DNA from 2 places in the Catenulispora sp. GP43 genome. Region 2 is predicted to be linked to the other one. Evidence: riboswitches for the same ligand, from Rfam matches in the RefSeq annotation. Region 2 holds a riboswitch; the other holds the start of a gene.

Region 1 (6,838 bases), on a different contig from region 2:
GAGTGGGAGCCGCGCGAGCCGTCCTGGAAGCGCAGCGTCCAGCCGTCGGGGTCGGTGTAGATCTCGCTGGAGGTGGCCGACCACCACGGCTCCAACGCCAGCGTCAGCCCCGGGCGCAGCACCAGGCCGCGGCCGGCACGGCCGGCGTTGGCCACGTGCGGGTCCTCGTGCATGGTGTGGCCCAGGCCGTGGCCGCCGAACTGCATGTTGACCGGGTAGCCGTACTCGGTCGCGACCGCGTGGATGGCCGCGCTGATGTCGCCGAGCTTGTTGCCCGGCTGCGCGGCGGCGATGGCGGCCTCCAGGGCGACGCCGGTGGACTCGACCAGGCGGGCGTCCTCCGGGCTCGCGGTGCCGACGACCACCGTGCGGGCCGCGTCGGCGACCCAGCCGTCGATCGACACCGCGAAGTCCAGGGTCAGGACATCGCCGTCGCGCAGCGTGTACTTGTGCGGCAGGCCGTGCAGGACCGCGTCGTTCACGGACAGGCAGATGACGTTGCGGAACGGGCCGCGGCCGAAGGACGGCGCGTAGTCCCAGTAGCACGACACCGCGCCGCGCTCCTTGATCCGCCGCCGGGCGCGCTGCTCCAGGTCCATCAGGTTCACGCCGGGCTTGGCCAGCTCCGCGAGCTCGGCCAGGGTCTCGCCCACGAACCGGCCGGTGACCGCCATCTTGTCGATCTCCTGCGGCGTCTTCAGTTCGATCACCGGGTCTTCTCCGTCCGTTCCGATTCCTCGTCCAGCATCTGTCCCGGCGTGCCCTGCGCGCGCCAGATCTGCTCGCCCTCGTCGTCGAGCTCGCCGGTCGGCGCCAGGCCGATCCGCTCGGCCACCCGCGCCGAGGCCGCGTGCGCGGGGTGGATGTTCGCGCGGATCTCCGTCACGCCGCGCTCCCGCAGCCACCCGACCAGCGCCGACGCCGCCTCGACGGCGTATCCGCGGCCCTGCCACGACGCGCTGATCACCCACGCCACGTCGGCGCGTCGGCCGCCGTCCACGACCGTCGCCTGCACGGTGCCGACCGCGGCGTCGTCCGCCACGCGGCGGGCGATCCAGTTCACCCATTCTTGCGAACCGTCTGGCGAACGCCCTAATGCCAGCCGCGCATAGCGGGCCCGCAGACCCTCGACCGTCGGCGGTTCTCCTCCGATGAACGTATAGAGCTCAGGGGCAGCAAGCACCCCCGCCATCTCGTCGGCGTCGGACTCCGCTAAGGGTTTCAGCACCAGGCGCGCTGTAGTGATCGGCTCTCTAAACACCCTTGCATGCTATGTGCGGCGTCTTGTGGCACCGCATCGGCGCCGCTCCCGGGGTTTGTAATAAATCCGAGCCCCCGGCCCCGCGGACGGACCGCACCAGCACACAACAGGTAAACACTGATACCCGCAAACGCCTGGCATCCCCCATTAAGTTGCCGCCGTTACCATATCGTTACCCACCTGTGACGAGGCGAGTTGACACGCCCCGCGTCCCGAGAGGATCCTTTGTTTCCGTTAGGACACCTCGTTCGGTGAGGCGTCTTCACGGACAAAGGCCACTGATCCCATCGGTCGAGAGACCCTCCGGATCAGGACAGATCTCCTCGGCTTAAGGGGTGATCCCAAGTGGCTGCGCAGCTGACGCTACGCCGTGAAGTGCCGAAGCTCTGACGAGAGAGGTGGCCGGGACTTCGTCTTGGCGTTGCCGTGGAATGGCGGCCGACGCGGACCCTCCCGGGTGAGCCTCCCCGAGGTGTCGAGTAGGACCGGTCCGCCGCGAAGCGCGGATCCGGGCAGACACAGGCGCCGCGGCGCCACGGCGGGCCGGGAGGTGGTAGCGATGAAATCCGGTAGTAGGTCGGGCCACAGTCGGCCCCTCATCGCGCACGACCCAGCCCACCGTCCTTTCCTCGGCGCGCGTTAACCGCACCAGACCTCTGCCACCACCCGGCCGTACCGGGGCCCGACCAGGCCCCACCGCTGCCGGCGGGGTAGACGCGTGCCACCCGACCAGCCGCTCCTACTCGGCAGCAGGGGGTGTTCCCATGACCACGGCCACGCTGAACAGCGAAGTCCGCGAGATCCACCACGGCGCGGTGCTCGACGACGCACACGTCGGCGACATCAAAGGCGCGTTCGGCACCATCAAGCTCGGCGACCACGACGCGCGCACCGGTCTGTCGGCCAAGCTCAAGACCCTGCTGGCGATCGTCGGCCCGGGGCTGATCGTGATGGTCGGCGACAACGACGCCGGCGCCTTCGCGACCTACGGGCAGGCCGGGCACGACTACGGCACCAAGCTGCTGTGGACGCTGCTGCTCCTGGTCCCGGTCCTGTACGTGAACCAGGAGATGGTGCTGCGCCTGGGTGCCGTCACCGGCGTCGGGCACGCCCGGCTCATCTTCGAGCGCTTCGGGAAGTTCTGGGGCGCGTTCAGCGTCATCGACCTCTTCATCCTCAATGCCCTGACACTCGTCACCGAGTTCATCGGCATCACGCTGGCGACCGGCTACCTCGGACTGCCCAAGGTGCCGTCGGTCATCATGGCCGCGCTGGTCATCGTGGCGGCCGCGATGAGCGGGTCGTTCCAGCGCTTCGAGCGGATCGCGCTGACGCTGTGCGTGGGGTCGCTGCTGCTGATCCCGATCTCGATCATGGCGCACCCGGGCGCCGGCACCATGGCGCACGGCTTCGTCACCCCGGTCCTGCCCGGCGGCTCGGGCCAGATGGCCACCGTGATGCTGGTCGTGATCGGCATCGTCGGCACCACGGTCGCGCCCTGGCAGCTGTTCTTCCAGCAGAGCTACGTCATCGACAAGCGCATCACCCCGCGCTTCATGAAGTACGAGAAGGCCGACCTGGGCATCGGCATCGTGGTGGTCGTGGTCGGCGCGGCGGCGACGATCGGCCTGGGCGCGGTGGCCGCCGCGCACCTGGCCGGGTCCTTCACCGACGCCGCCGACGTGGCGCGCGGCCTGACCGTCTACGGCGGCCGGGTGCTGGGCGACATGTTCGCGGTGGCCCTGCTGGACGCCTCGATCATCGGCGCCTTCGCGGTCTCGCTGTCCACCGCCTACGCGATGGGCGACTGCCTGAAGATCAACCACTCCCTGCACCGCGGGGTGAAGCAGGCCAAGGGCTTCTACGCCGTCTACGCCGGGATCATCGCCTTCGCCGCGGTGATCGTGCTGGTCGCCAGCGACCACGTGCAGGGCGTGCTGACCGTCGGGGTGCAGGCCCTGGCCGGCGTGCTGCTGCCCTCGGCCTCGGTGTACCTGCTGCTGCTGTGCGTGGACAAGGAAGTCCTCGGGCCCTGGGTCAACAGCCGCAAGACCACCGTGTTCACCGGTGCCGTGATCGCGGTCCTGGTGGCGCTGTCGCTGGTGCTGACCGGCTCGGTGCTGGACCAGAACATCACCGCCGGGCAGATCGAGGCGATCCTGGCCGGCTGCCTGCTGGTCGCGCTGGCCCTCGGCGGCTGGATGGCCGTCAAGGCCCTGCGGGCCGGCCGGGCGGCCGAGGCCGTCGACCGCTCTGGGCGCGACGACTGGCGGACGCCGCCGCTGAAGGAACTCGGGCAGGTGCGGTTCTCGACCGGGACGCGCGTCGGGCTGGCCGTCCTGCGGACCTACCTGGCCGTGGCCACGGTGCTGGTGGCGGTCAAGCTGGTCTCGATGATGCTCGGGCACTGAGACGACGATCAGCGACGAAGGGCCGCGCGGCGAACGCCCGGCCCTTCGTCGTTCCAGCAGACTGGAGCTACCGCCGCTCCATGTAGGCCTCTTCGAGGTCCAACTGGTGCAGCACCCGCCGGTACACGTCGTCGTTGATCTCCCGCGTGTCCCGCAGGTGCTCGATCGCCGCACGCTCGGCGTCCAGCATCGAGCGCCGCGCGTCGTCGACCGCCGCCGCGCCGGCGCTCGGGCTGCCGGAGGCCACCTGCATCGCGTACTTCTTCGCCCGCTCGCCGCGCCACTGCGCCTGGCCGCGCATCCGGTCCACGGCCGGATCGGGCAGCGTGGCCTCCAACTCGTCCAGGCGCGCCAGGCCCGCGTTGGCGGCGGTTCCCATCGCGCTGCAGTAGGCGAACGCGTCCTCGCGCTCCTCGTCCTTCGCCTCGACGCCGAGCCGGCGGATCAGCGGCGGCAGGGTCAGGCCCTGGACGATGAGGGTCGCCAGCACCACGAACAGTGTCAGGAACTGGACGAGTTCGCGGTCCGGCAGCGGTGCGCCGTGGTTGTCGGTCAGCGGGATGGCCGCCGCGGCTGCCAGCGAGACCACGCCGCGCATCCCGGCCCAGCCGACCACGAGCAGGATCCTCGGCCGCTGCGTCTGGGCCGGCGGTGGCTCGAGCGCTCCGCCGCGGCGCATGTGGTGCAGCAGGAAACGGCCGATGTAGCCGAACGTGAAGACCCCGCCGAACCGCGCCACCACGACGATCGCGAAGGCCGCCAGTCCGTAGCCGATCAGCTGTCCGGCGCTCCAGTGGCCGACGTCCCGCAGGATCGGGATCAGCTGCAGGCCGATCAGCGCGAAGACCGTGGACTCCAGGATCTCCACGATCACGTCCCACAGCGCGGTGTCCAGCATGCGCGTGGCGTAGCCGGCCCGGACCCGGCGATGGCCGAGGTAGAGCCCGAGGATGACGACGCCCATCACGCCGGACACGTGCACCGCCTCGGCGGTGATGTAGACGACGAACGGCAGTATCAGCGAGATGGCGCTCTCGGCGCGCGGATCGCGCATCCGGAACCGGATCGGGTCCCAGACCATCGCCACCACCGCGCCGATCACGATGCCGCCGGCCGCCGACAGCACGAACCGGCCGATCGCGTCGAAGACGGTGACGGTCTCCCCCACCGCGGCGGCCAGCGCGATCCGGAACGCGGTCAGCGCGGTGGCGTCGTTGAACAGCCCCTCGCCGACCAGCACGTCGACGGTCCGGCGCGGCAGTCCGAGGCGTTTGGCGATGGAGATCGCCGCGACCGTGTCCGGCGGTCCGAGCACCGCGCCCAGAACAAAAGCCACCGGCAGCGGCAGATCCGGGATCAGCCAATGCATCGCGAAACCGGTCAGGATCGTGGTGACCAGCACCATCGCCACCGACAGGATCAGCACCGCCGACCAGTTCTCGCGCAGCGAGGGCACCGAGGTCTCCACCGCCGCCTGGTACAGCAGCGGCGGCAGCAGGATCATCAGCACGAACTCGGGCTCGAGGGTGTAGTCGGGGATGAACGGCGCGATGGAAACGAGCAGCCCGACAGCCACCAGCACCAGCGGGCCGTTGAGGTCGAACCGCCGGGCGATCGCGGACACCACGACGGAAAAGAACGGGACGCCCAAAAGGAACAGAAGGTGTTGCGCCGTCATGACACCTGATCATCCCATGACAGACGGGTCGAACTGCGTGGCCGGGCACGGATCACCCCCGCGCCGGGCGCCACACCTCCTGCGGGAACGTCTCGGCGAGCGTCACCAGCATATTGAGACTGGTCTGCACCCAGTGCGGCTTAACGGTCCCCTTGCCCCAGGTCAGAAGCCTGTCTCTCTCGATGCGCCAGCAGAAGTCCGGCCAGGAGGCGATCAGCCGCAGCACCTTGGGGTCCAGCAGATCGGCGGCGAACTCGGGGCTCGCGGTGGTGACCAGATACCGCTGGTCGAAGGCCGGATCGCCACGGACGAACTGCGGCGCGCCGGACAGCAGGCCGGGGCCGCCGATCTGGTTCTTCCGCCCCGTACGCGGCACGACTTCCAGGGCGGGCAGCGGCGCCGGAAGGTCGTCGACGCAGGCGGCCCAGTAGTGGTGCGTGTCGTCGCCGTCGCTGCCGGGGGTCTTGTACTCGTAGTCGATCACGAGGATGGCGCGGCCGTTGTGGTGGCCGCGCAACACTATGCGCGCGACGCGGCCGTGCCCCTCGGTGAACGGCGGGCCGCCGAAGCTCTCCGGCAGCTGACGGTCGTTCTTGACCAGGTCCCAGCGGTTGACGGCGGCCATCGCGAACAGCGCCCGCCGGCGCCGGACGTTGGCGACGATCCCGGCGACGGCGAGGGCCACCAGGAAACCCACGAAGATCAGAACAGGCACGGCCACAGGGCCATGCCTACCATCGCGGCGCGGGTGCCGTCACCGTCCCCCCGGCGCCGCGCCTGCTTGGTACTCAGTGCTCAATGCCCAGTGCTCAGTGCTCAGGCCCAGTGCTCAGCGGGTGCCGTTGCAGTAGTACGCGGTCCCGTTGAAGTACTGGTTGTCCCAGAAGTACAGGTCCGCCCACGTCTGCGGGCCGGCGTCGCCGTCCACGGCCAGCTTCGGATACGGCGGGGTGCCGCCGGGCGAGTGCACCGTCGGGGAGTTGTTGCAGCCCTGGAAGGCGGTCAGCGCCGACTGCGTGTCCGAGCCCCAGGAGCCGTCGATCGCCAGCGGCTTGATGCCCAGCTCGGACTTCTTGAGCAGGCACTGGAGCTGCTTGACCGCGTTGGTGTTGGTCGTGCCCTGCTTGATGTCCGGCATCTGCGAGGCCGGCAGGTCCAGGTACGTGCAGTCGCTGGAGGGCTTGGCGGCCGTGGTGGTCGTCTTCGGCGGCGGCGGCGCGGTGGTCACCGGCGTGATCGGCTTGGGCGCGCTGGTGGCCGGGTTCGACGGCGCCGGGGCGCCGGAGTGCGAGGTCGCCGGGCTGCCGGGGTGCGTGGAGGTGCCGCCGCCGGAGGCCGAGGTCGAACCGCCGCCGTTCGTGGACTGACCCTGCTGGCCGCCGGTGGTGGCGCCGCCGGTCGAGGTCGAGGCCGGGTTGCCCGGCATGGCGTCGCCCTGGGCGCCGTTGGTCGAACCGGCCGCGATGTCATCGCCGTCGGGCTTGCCGT
Region 2 (6,838 bases):
GTTTTGGGCCTGGAAGGTCGGGTCCCAGGTCCAGTAGGCCCCGACGCGGTCGTTGCAGGAGTCCCAGTACTGGTCGACCCAGCCGGCGGAGACCCCCTGGTACATGTATTGGGCGTGGTCGCCGATCCAGACGTCGCCGCAGCTCGCGCTGGCCCGCGGGGCGGCCGCGCCAGCGGTGCTCGCGGCGCCCAGGGCGGTGCCTGTGGCGAGGGCGGCCGTGGCGGTGGCCATGGCGAGGGTGCGGCGCAGAACAGGTGTGATCGATGCAGGCATGATGTTCCTCATCTCAGGTGGCGTGAGCGTCGGCAAAGGCGGCTCTGACGGCTGCACAGGTCTGCCGCGTGCGGTAGGCGACGTGGAGTCGCCGACTGGGTCGGTCTTGGGCGAAGCGACAGGACTGGGCTGGTTGAGGCGGTCGGGAAGGTCCCGTTTCCAGGGCCGGTCCGGGGTACGTAACTCAGGCTGTTGATAGCACAAATTGGCGGCTGCCTTCGCCTCCGCTTGCGCCGTGCTTGGCGGAAGCGGTAGGTCCAGACTGCCTGCGACGCCCTGGTGAAGTCACGTTTCCCGCACGAATCCGCACACCTCTGAGCAGCTGAGCGGGGGGCCGGAACCCCGCCCAGCTGGCAGCACGCCAAGTTTTCGACAGTCGCGGTCGCATGTCTTCAGCAACAGCCGCGACCTGATTCCAACGTGCTTTGACTCAGTCCCCGGCGGTGCCGGTCGACTCGGGGCGTTGCCGCGGTCGGGGTAACGCCGGGCTGGGCTGAGCGGCCCCCGCTCCCGGCGGGACCACGTCGTGGATGTCGCACGCGTCGTGGATGTCGCACGCGTCCTGCGTGTCGCATGTGTCGCACCCCGTTTCACCTGCGGCGACGTACTACGGTGACGAGCGTGACCCCGACCAAGCCGCCCGGCCTCGCCCGAGCCACCGCGCTGGTGCGCCGTCCGAAGCTGTGGCTGTTCCCCTCAGTCCTGGCCACGCTGGTCGCGTTGTTCCTGGCGCTGCTGTACATGGGCGGCGTTCTGAACCCGAACGGCAACCTGCACCGGCTGCCGATCGCGCTGGTCGACGCTGATACCGGTGCGCCGCCGCCGGGGCAGCAGCAGAACCTGGGCGCGCAGGTGGCGCAGGCGGTGGTCGCCGGGACGCGGTCGAGCTCGGTGCAGTGGAAGCGGGTCGGGGCCGCCGAGGCGCAGGACATGCTGGCGTCGGGGAAGGTCTACGGTGCGCTGGTGATTCCGGCGGACTTCACCGTGTCGGTCGAGGCGCTCACCACGACGCGGGCCACGGTGCACCCGACGATCAGTGTCCTGACCAACCCGGGGCTGGGCAGTCTGGGCTCTTCGCTCGCGTCCCAGATCAACCAGGCCGCGGCGCACCAGGCGTCGCTCTCCATCGGCAAGCAGCTGACCGCGGCGGCGCCCGGCTCCGACTCCACCACGCGGCTGCTGCTGGCCGACCCGGTGGCGGTGACCACGCAGGTGGGCCATCCCATCGGCCAGCACAGCGGCCTGGGACTGACCGCGTTCTACTACACCCTGCTGCTGGTCCTGGCGGGCTTCGTCGGCGGCAACCTGATCAACTCCGGCGTGGACACCTCGCTCGGCTACGCCGACAGTGAGCTCGGCCCCTGGCACACCCGCCGCCCGACGGTACCCATCGACCGGACGCAGACCCTGCTGCTCAAGATGTTGATGACCGCCGGCATCACGGTGCTCACCACCTCGACGGTCATGCTGGCCTGCATCGCCGTCCTCGGCATGGACGCCTCGCACATCCCGCTGCTCTGGATCTTCTCCTACTGCGCGTGTCTGGCGGTCGGTCTCGGCGTCCAGGCCATCAACGCCGCGTTCGGCGGCATCGGCCAGCTGGTGTCGATGTTCGTCTTCATCGCCTTGGCCCTGCCCTCCTCCGGCGCGACCGTCCCGTTGCAGGCGACGCCGACCGTCTACCGCTTCCTCGGCGCCTTCGAACCCGTACGGCAACTCAGCGGCGGCGTGCGCTCCATCCTGTACTTCGACGCCCGCGCCGACGCCGGCCTGTCCCGGGCGTGGACCATGATCGCCATCGCGGCCGTGCTCGCGTTGATCTTCGGCTTCGCGATGACCGAGTACTACGACCGCAGGGGGCTGAGGCGGCTGACGCCGCAGCCGATGCCGGAGGCGGGGACCGGGACCGGGACAGCAGCGGGAGCTGAGGCCGGGAGTTGAGGCTGGACCGGCGGGGAGGGGCTGCTGGGCCGGTGCCGGTTTGACAGGCACCGAATCGGCGCGGATCATATGAATCGTTCTTCATGAGACACCTCGTTCGGTGAGGCGTCGACTCGAACACAGGCCACTGACCCCACGACGTCGAGAGACGCCCAGGTTCAGGACACCTCTCCCCGGCTTAAGGGGACAGGCCAAGTGGCTGCGGAAAGACGGGCCTCCAAGCCCCTTCCCGCTACGTCGTGTCGTGCCAAAGCTCTGACGAGAAGGGGTGTTCAGCGGCGCTGCGTGCCGCGAATCCCCCTTGCCCGACCGATCGGCACCCGCGTGTGCCCTGGCCGCAAGGAGGCGACAGCAATGGATAGTTCCAGTCCGGGCCACTCTAGGCCCCCCATCCGCGCCTGCACGCCTTCTTCCGGCACGCGGTAGCCCCACCCGCCCCGAAGCGATCACCGCACGATCGCCTGTTCGATCCTGCGCTGTTCGCGCAGGGCGGATGACTGCTGCGCGCCTCCCAGATCAGAATCCCGCACGCCGGGACCGGGAGGGACCATCATGACCACGGCAACACTGCACCGCTCAGCGGTACTCGACGACGCGCACGTCGGCGACATCAAGGGCGCCTTCGGCACCATCAAGCTCGACGACCACGGGGCCCGCCGCGGACTGTCGGCCAAGCTCAAGACCCTGCTGGCGATCGTCGGCCCGGGGCTGATCGTGATGGTCGGCGACAACGACGCCGGCGCGTTCGCCACCTACGGCCAGGCCGGGCACGACTACGGCACCAAGCTGTTGTGGACGCTGCTCCTGCTGGTCCCGGTCCTGTACGTGAACCAGGAGATGGTGCTGCGCCTGGGCGCCGTCACCGGCGTCGGACACGCCCGGCTCATCTTCGAGCGCTTCGGGAAGTTCTGGGGCGCGTTCTCCGTCATCGACCTGTTCCTGCTCAACGCCCTCACCTTGGTGACCGAGTTCATCGGCATCACGTTGGCCACCGGCTACCTGGGCCTGCCGAAGGCACCGTCGGTGGCGCTGGCCGCTGTGGTGATCGCCTCGGCGGCGATGACCGGGTCGTTCCGCCGGTTCGAGCGGCTCGCGGTGGTGCTGTGCCTGGGCTCGCTGCTGCTCATCCCGATCTCGATCGCCGCGCACCCGGCCGTCGGCACGATGGCACACGGCTTCGTGCGTCCGTCCCTGCCCGGCGGCGCGGGCGGCATGGCCCCGCTGATGCTGCTGATCATCGGCATCGTCGGCACCACCGTCGCGCCCTGGCAGCTGTTCTTCCAGCAGAGCTACGTCATCGACAAGCGCATCACCCCGCGCTTCATGAAGTACGAGAAGGCCGACCTGTGGATCGGCATCGTCATCGTGGTCATCGGCGCCGCCGCGATCATGGGCATCGGCGCGGTGGCGTTCGCCGGGTCCACCGGCGGCTTCACCGACGCGGGCTCGATCGCGACCGCGCTTCAGAACTACGGCGGCCGGGTCCTGGGCGACCTGTTCGCGGTCGCGCTGCTGGACGCCTCGATCATCGGCGCGTTCGCGGTGTCGCTGTCCACCGCCTACGCGATCGGCGACGTCTTCAAGATCAACCACTCGCTGCACCGCGGCGTGAAGCAGGCCAAGGGCTTCTACGCGGTCTACGCCGGCGTCGTCGCGCTGGCCGCGGCGATCGTGATGACCGCCTCCGACCACGTGCTCGGCGTCCTCACCTCCGGTGTCCAGGCGCTGGCCGGCGTGCTGCTGCCCTCGGCCACGGTGTTCCTGCTTCTGTTGTGCGTCGACAAGGAAGTCCTCGGCCCCTGGGTCAACGGCAAGAAGACCACCGCCTTCACCGCCACGGTGATCGGCGTGCTGGTGGCGCTGTCGATCGTGCTGACCGCCTCGGTCGTCAAGCCGGACATCTCCACCGGGCAGATCTCCGGGATCCTGATCGGCTGCGCGATCGGCGGACTGCTCGGTGCGGCCTTCCTCGGCGCCAAGGCACTGCGGGCCCGCCGCGCGCCGGACTTCGCCGCGGAGTCCATCGACCGCTCCGGCCGCGACGACTGGCGGATGCCGCCGCTGGCCGAGCTCGGCCAGTTGAAGTTCTCGGCGACGCGCCGCGTCGGGATGGCCGCACTGCGGCTGTACCTGTTGGTAGCGATGGTGCTGGTGGTGTGGAAGCTCGTCGAAATGATGCTCGGCCACTGAACCACTGACCACCGCCTGAACCCGTACCGACCGATGACCGGCCGAGCACCGACCGAGCACCGGCCGAGCGCCGGCCGGCCCACGGCTCGGGCAGCCCTGGCGCGCCCGGATGGCCGGGCTGCGCACCAACGCCCTGGTCGCCGCCGGCGCCACGCTGTTCGTGCTGTACTCGGCCACGGTCGACTCCGCCAACGCCACCCAGGTCGTGGCCTACGTCGTCTCGGGCATCGGGTTCCTCGGCGGCGGCGTGATCCTGCGCGGCATCCACTCCACGCACGACGACGACGCGGACCAGGAACTGCCCGGCGTCTACCGCGCCATGGCGGAGTAGGAGCGCTCTCCTCATGTGCCGATTTTCTTTGGGTAGGGTGGAACTAGAGAATTCACTCGCCCAAGCAACGCGGGCCCGGGTTCGGGCGCTGGCAGAGACAGCCCGTGAACCACACCATCAGGGCCCGTTCAGACGGTCGGTCGCTGCCCGGACCTCGCGGAGCCGCTATCGTTTCGGGCGACGAAGGGCGACATCCGCATGGTCAGCGCTCGCATGACGACGGTTCTGGCGATGCTGGACCGGAACACCGGCCAGTCCCCCGGGGACGACCGTGCCGCTGCCGCGGCCGCCGCCGAGGCGCTGGGCGTCGACGGGGTCACCGCCGGGATCGGCACCGGTCCTTCGGGCAGTGTCCTGGCCTGGGGCAGCGGTGCCGTCAGCGCGCAGGTGGACCACTTGCAGTTCACCCTCGGGCAGGGCCCGGGCACCGATTGCGCCGCCACCGGCCTGCCGGTGCTGGCCCCGGACCTGCTGGCCGCCGAGTCGCGCTGGCCGGCGTTCAGCCCGGCCGCCGGGGCGTTGGGCGTGCGCGCGGTGTTCGCGTTCCCGCTGTCCATCGGGGCGATGAGCGTCGGCACGATGCTGGCGCACCGCGCGGTCCAGGGCCCGTTGGCCGACGGTGCGTACACCGATGCTTTGAGCCTGGCCAGTGCGATCACGGTGGTGCTGATCGAGCGCCGGTCGGTCCGGGACGGTGTTCAGGACGGCGTGGTCCCCGCGGGGTGGGCGGCGCCGGAGACCTACCGGGCCCAGGTCCACCAGGCAACCGGGATGATCAGCGTGCAGCTCGGTGTCGGACTGGCCGAGGCGCTGGTCCGGCTGCGTGCCTATTCCTACGGCCAGGACCGTCCCATCGCCGATGTCGCCGCCGACGTCGTGGCCCGCAAACTGCGCTTCAACGAGTCCTAGCTCCATCGTCTTCCACCGCTCGGGCTGTACCCCTGACAAGGCCGCTGGTCGTATTTTTGGAGGAATGGACATGACGCGCGAACGGCTACTCGCCGAGGCGTTCGTCGACACCGCGGACACGCTGGTGGAGGGCTTCGACGTCATCGACTTCCTGCACACGCTGGCTGAACGCTGCGTGGACATCCTGGACGTGGACGCCGCCGGCATCATGCTGGCCGACGCGGCCAAGGTGCTGCACGCCGCGGCGTCCTCCACGGAGAACGCGCGGCTGTTGGAGCTGTTCGAGCTGCAATCCGAGGTCGGGCCGTGCATCGAGGCCTTCACCACCGGCCGCCCGGTGGTGAACGTCGACCTGCAGGCCAGCGCCGTACGCTGGCCCCGGTTCGCCGAGGCCGCCGGCGCCACCGGGTTCGTCTCGGCGCACGCGCTGCCACTGCGGCTGCGCGAGCAGGTCATCGGGACGCTCAACCTGTTCTGTGAACGGCCCGACGCCCTGTCGGAACCGGACGTACGCACCGGCCAGGCCCTGGCCGACGTGGCCACCGTCGCCATCCTGGCCCATCGCAGCTTCCGGCACGCCGACCTGCTCGCCGAGCAGCTGCAGTACGCACTGACCAGCCGCATCGCGATCGAACAGGCCAAGGGCGTACTGGCCGAGCGGCGCGGCATCAGCGTGGACGAGGCGTTCACGCTGATGCGCGGGCACGCCCGAAGCCGCAACGTGCGCCTGTCGGACCTGGCGCGGGCCGTCGCGAACGGAACCTCGACCGACACCGAACTTCTGGGCACGACCTGATCTGCCAGGTCTTCGCCGCGGCGAAAAACGGGCAGCACCGTGGGTCGCGTTCGGCCTGCCAGGGTCGCGCTCTGCCCAGGCTGAAGGCCGCCGGCGACGTCGACCTCACTCGGCGTCGTATCCATGGGTGTAGGTTTCTACGTAGTCCCCCGAGCGTCCCAGACCCCGGCGCCTCGAACTGGCGCCGCTACGCCGAGCCCGAGCGGGCACGTTCATCAGCGAACTGCGCAGGCAGGGTCTCACGCCTCCCGGGTGTTCTCGCCGTCAGGCACAGGATATCGACCGGGTTGAATCGCAGCCGTCGCGCGCCATCCGCCAAGTGTCGTATCCGCGGGAGGTCCTGATGTCATTGCTCACATGTGAGCCAGGCGCTGCTCGCCCTTCCCGAACCACAGCGA

What was found. Region 2 has a riboswitch for magnesium ahead of ABH926_RS30690 (NRAMP family divalent metal transporter). Riboswitches for the same ligand answer to the same signal wherever they lie in the genome.
Region 1: it holds a riboswitch for magnesium, as region 2 does, so the genes downstream of both, ABH926_RS20380 (NRAMP family divalent metal transporter) here and ABH926_RS30690 (NRAMP family divalent metal transporter) in region 2, are expected to answer to the same signal.

What each region holds. Positions count from the first base shown of each region.
Region 1 is NZ_JBGCCT010000009.1:220,636-227,473, forward strand. It holds gene map (type I methionyl aminopeptidase) at 1-710, opposite strand, end outside; gene ABH926_RS20375 (GNAT family N-acetyltransferase) at 707-1,228, opposite strand; M-box (ykoK) riboswitch at 1,498-1,666, shown strand; gene ABH926_RS20380 (NRAMP family divalent metal transporter) at 2,026-3,672, shown strand; gene ABH926_RS20385 (Na+/H+ antiporter) at 3,740-5,350, opposite strand; gene ABH926_RS20390 (hypothetical protein) at 5,403-6,071, opposite strand; gene ABH926_RS20395 (peptidoglycan-binding protein) at 6,180-6,838, opposite strand, start outside.
Region 2 is NZ_JBGCCT010000017.1:148,549-155,386, forward strand. It holds gene ABH926_RS30680 (hypothetical protein) at 1-273, opposite strand, end outside; gene ABH926_RS30685 (DUF3533 domain-containing protein) at 847-2,214, shown strand; M-box (ykoK) riboswitch at 2,300-2,489, shown strand; gene ABH926_RS30690 (NRAMP family divalent metal transporter) at 2,767-4,404, shown strand; partial or broken gene ABH926_RS30695 (MgtC/SapB family protein) at 4,490-4,663, shown strand; gene ABH926_RS30700 (ANTAR domain-containing protein) at 4,949-5,644, shown strand; gene ABH926_RS30705 (GAF and ANTAR domain-containing protein) at 5,715-6,440, shown strand; gene ABH926_RS30710 (hypothetical protein) at 6,800-6,838, shown strand, end outside.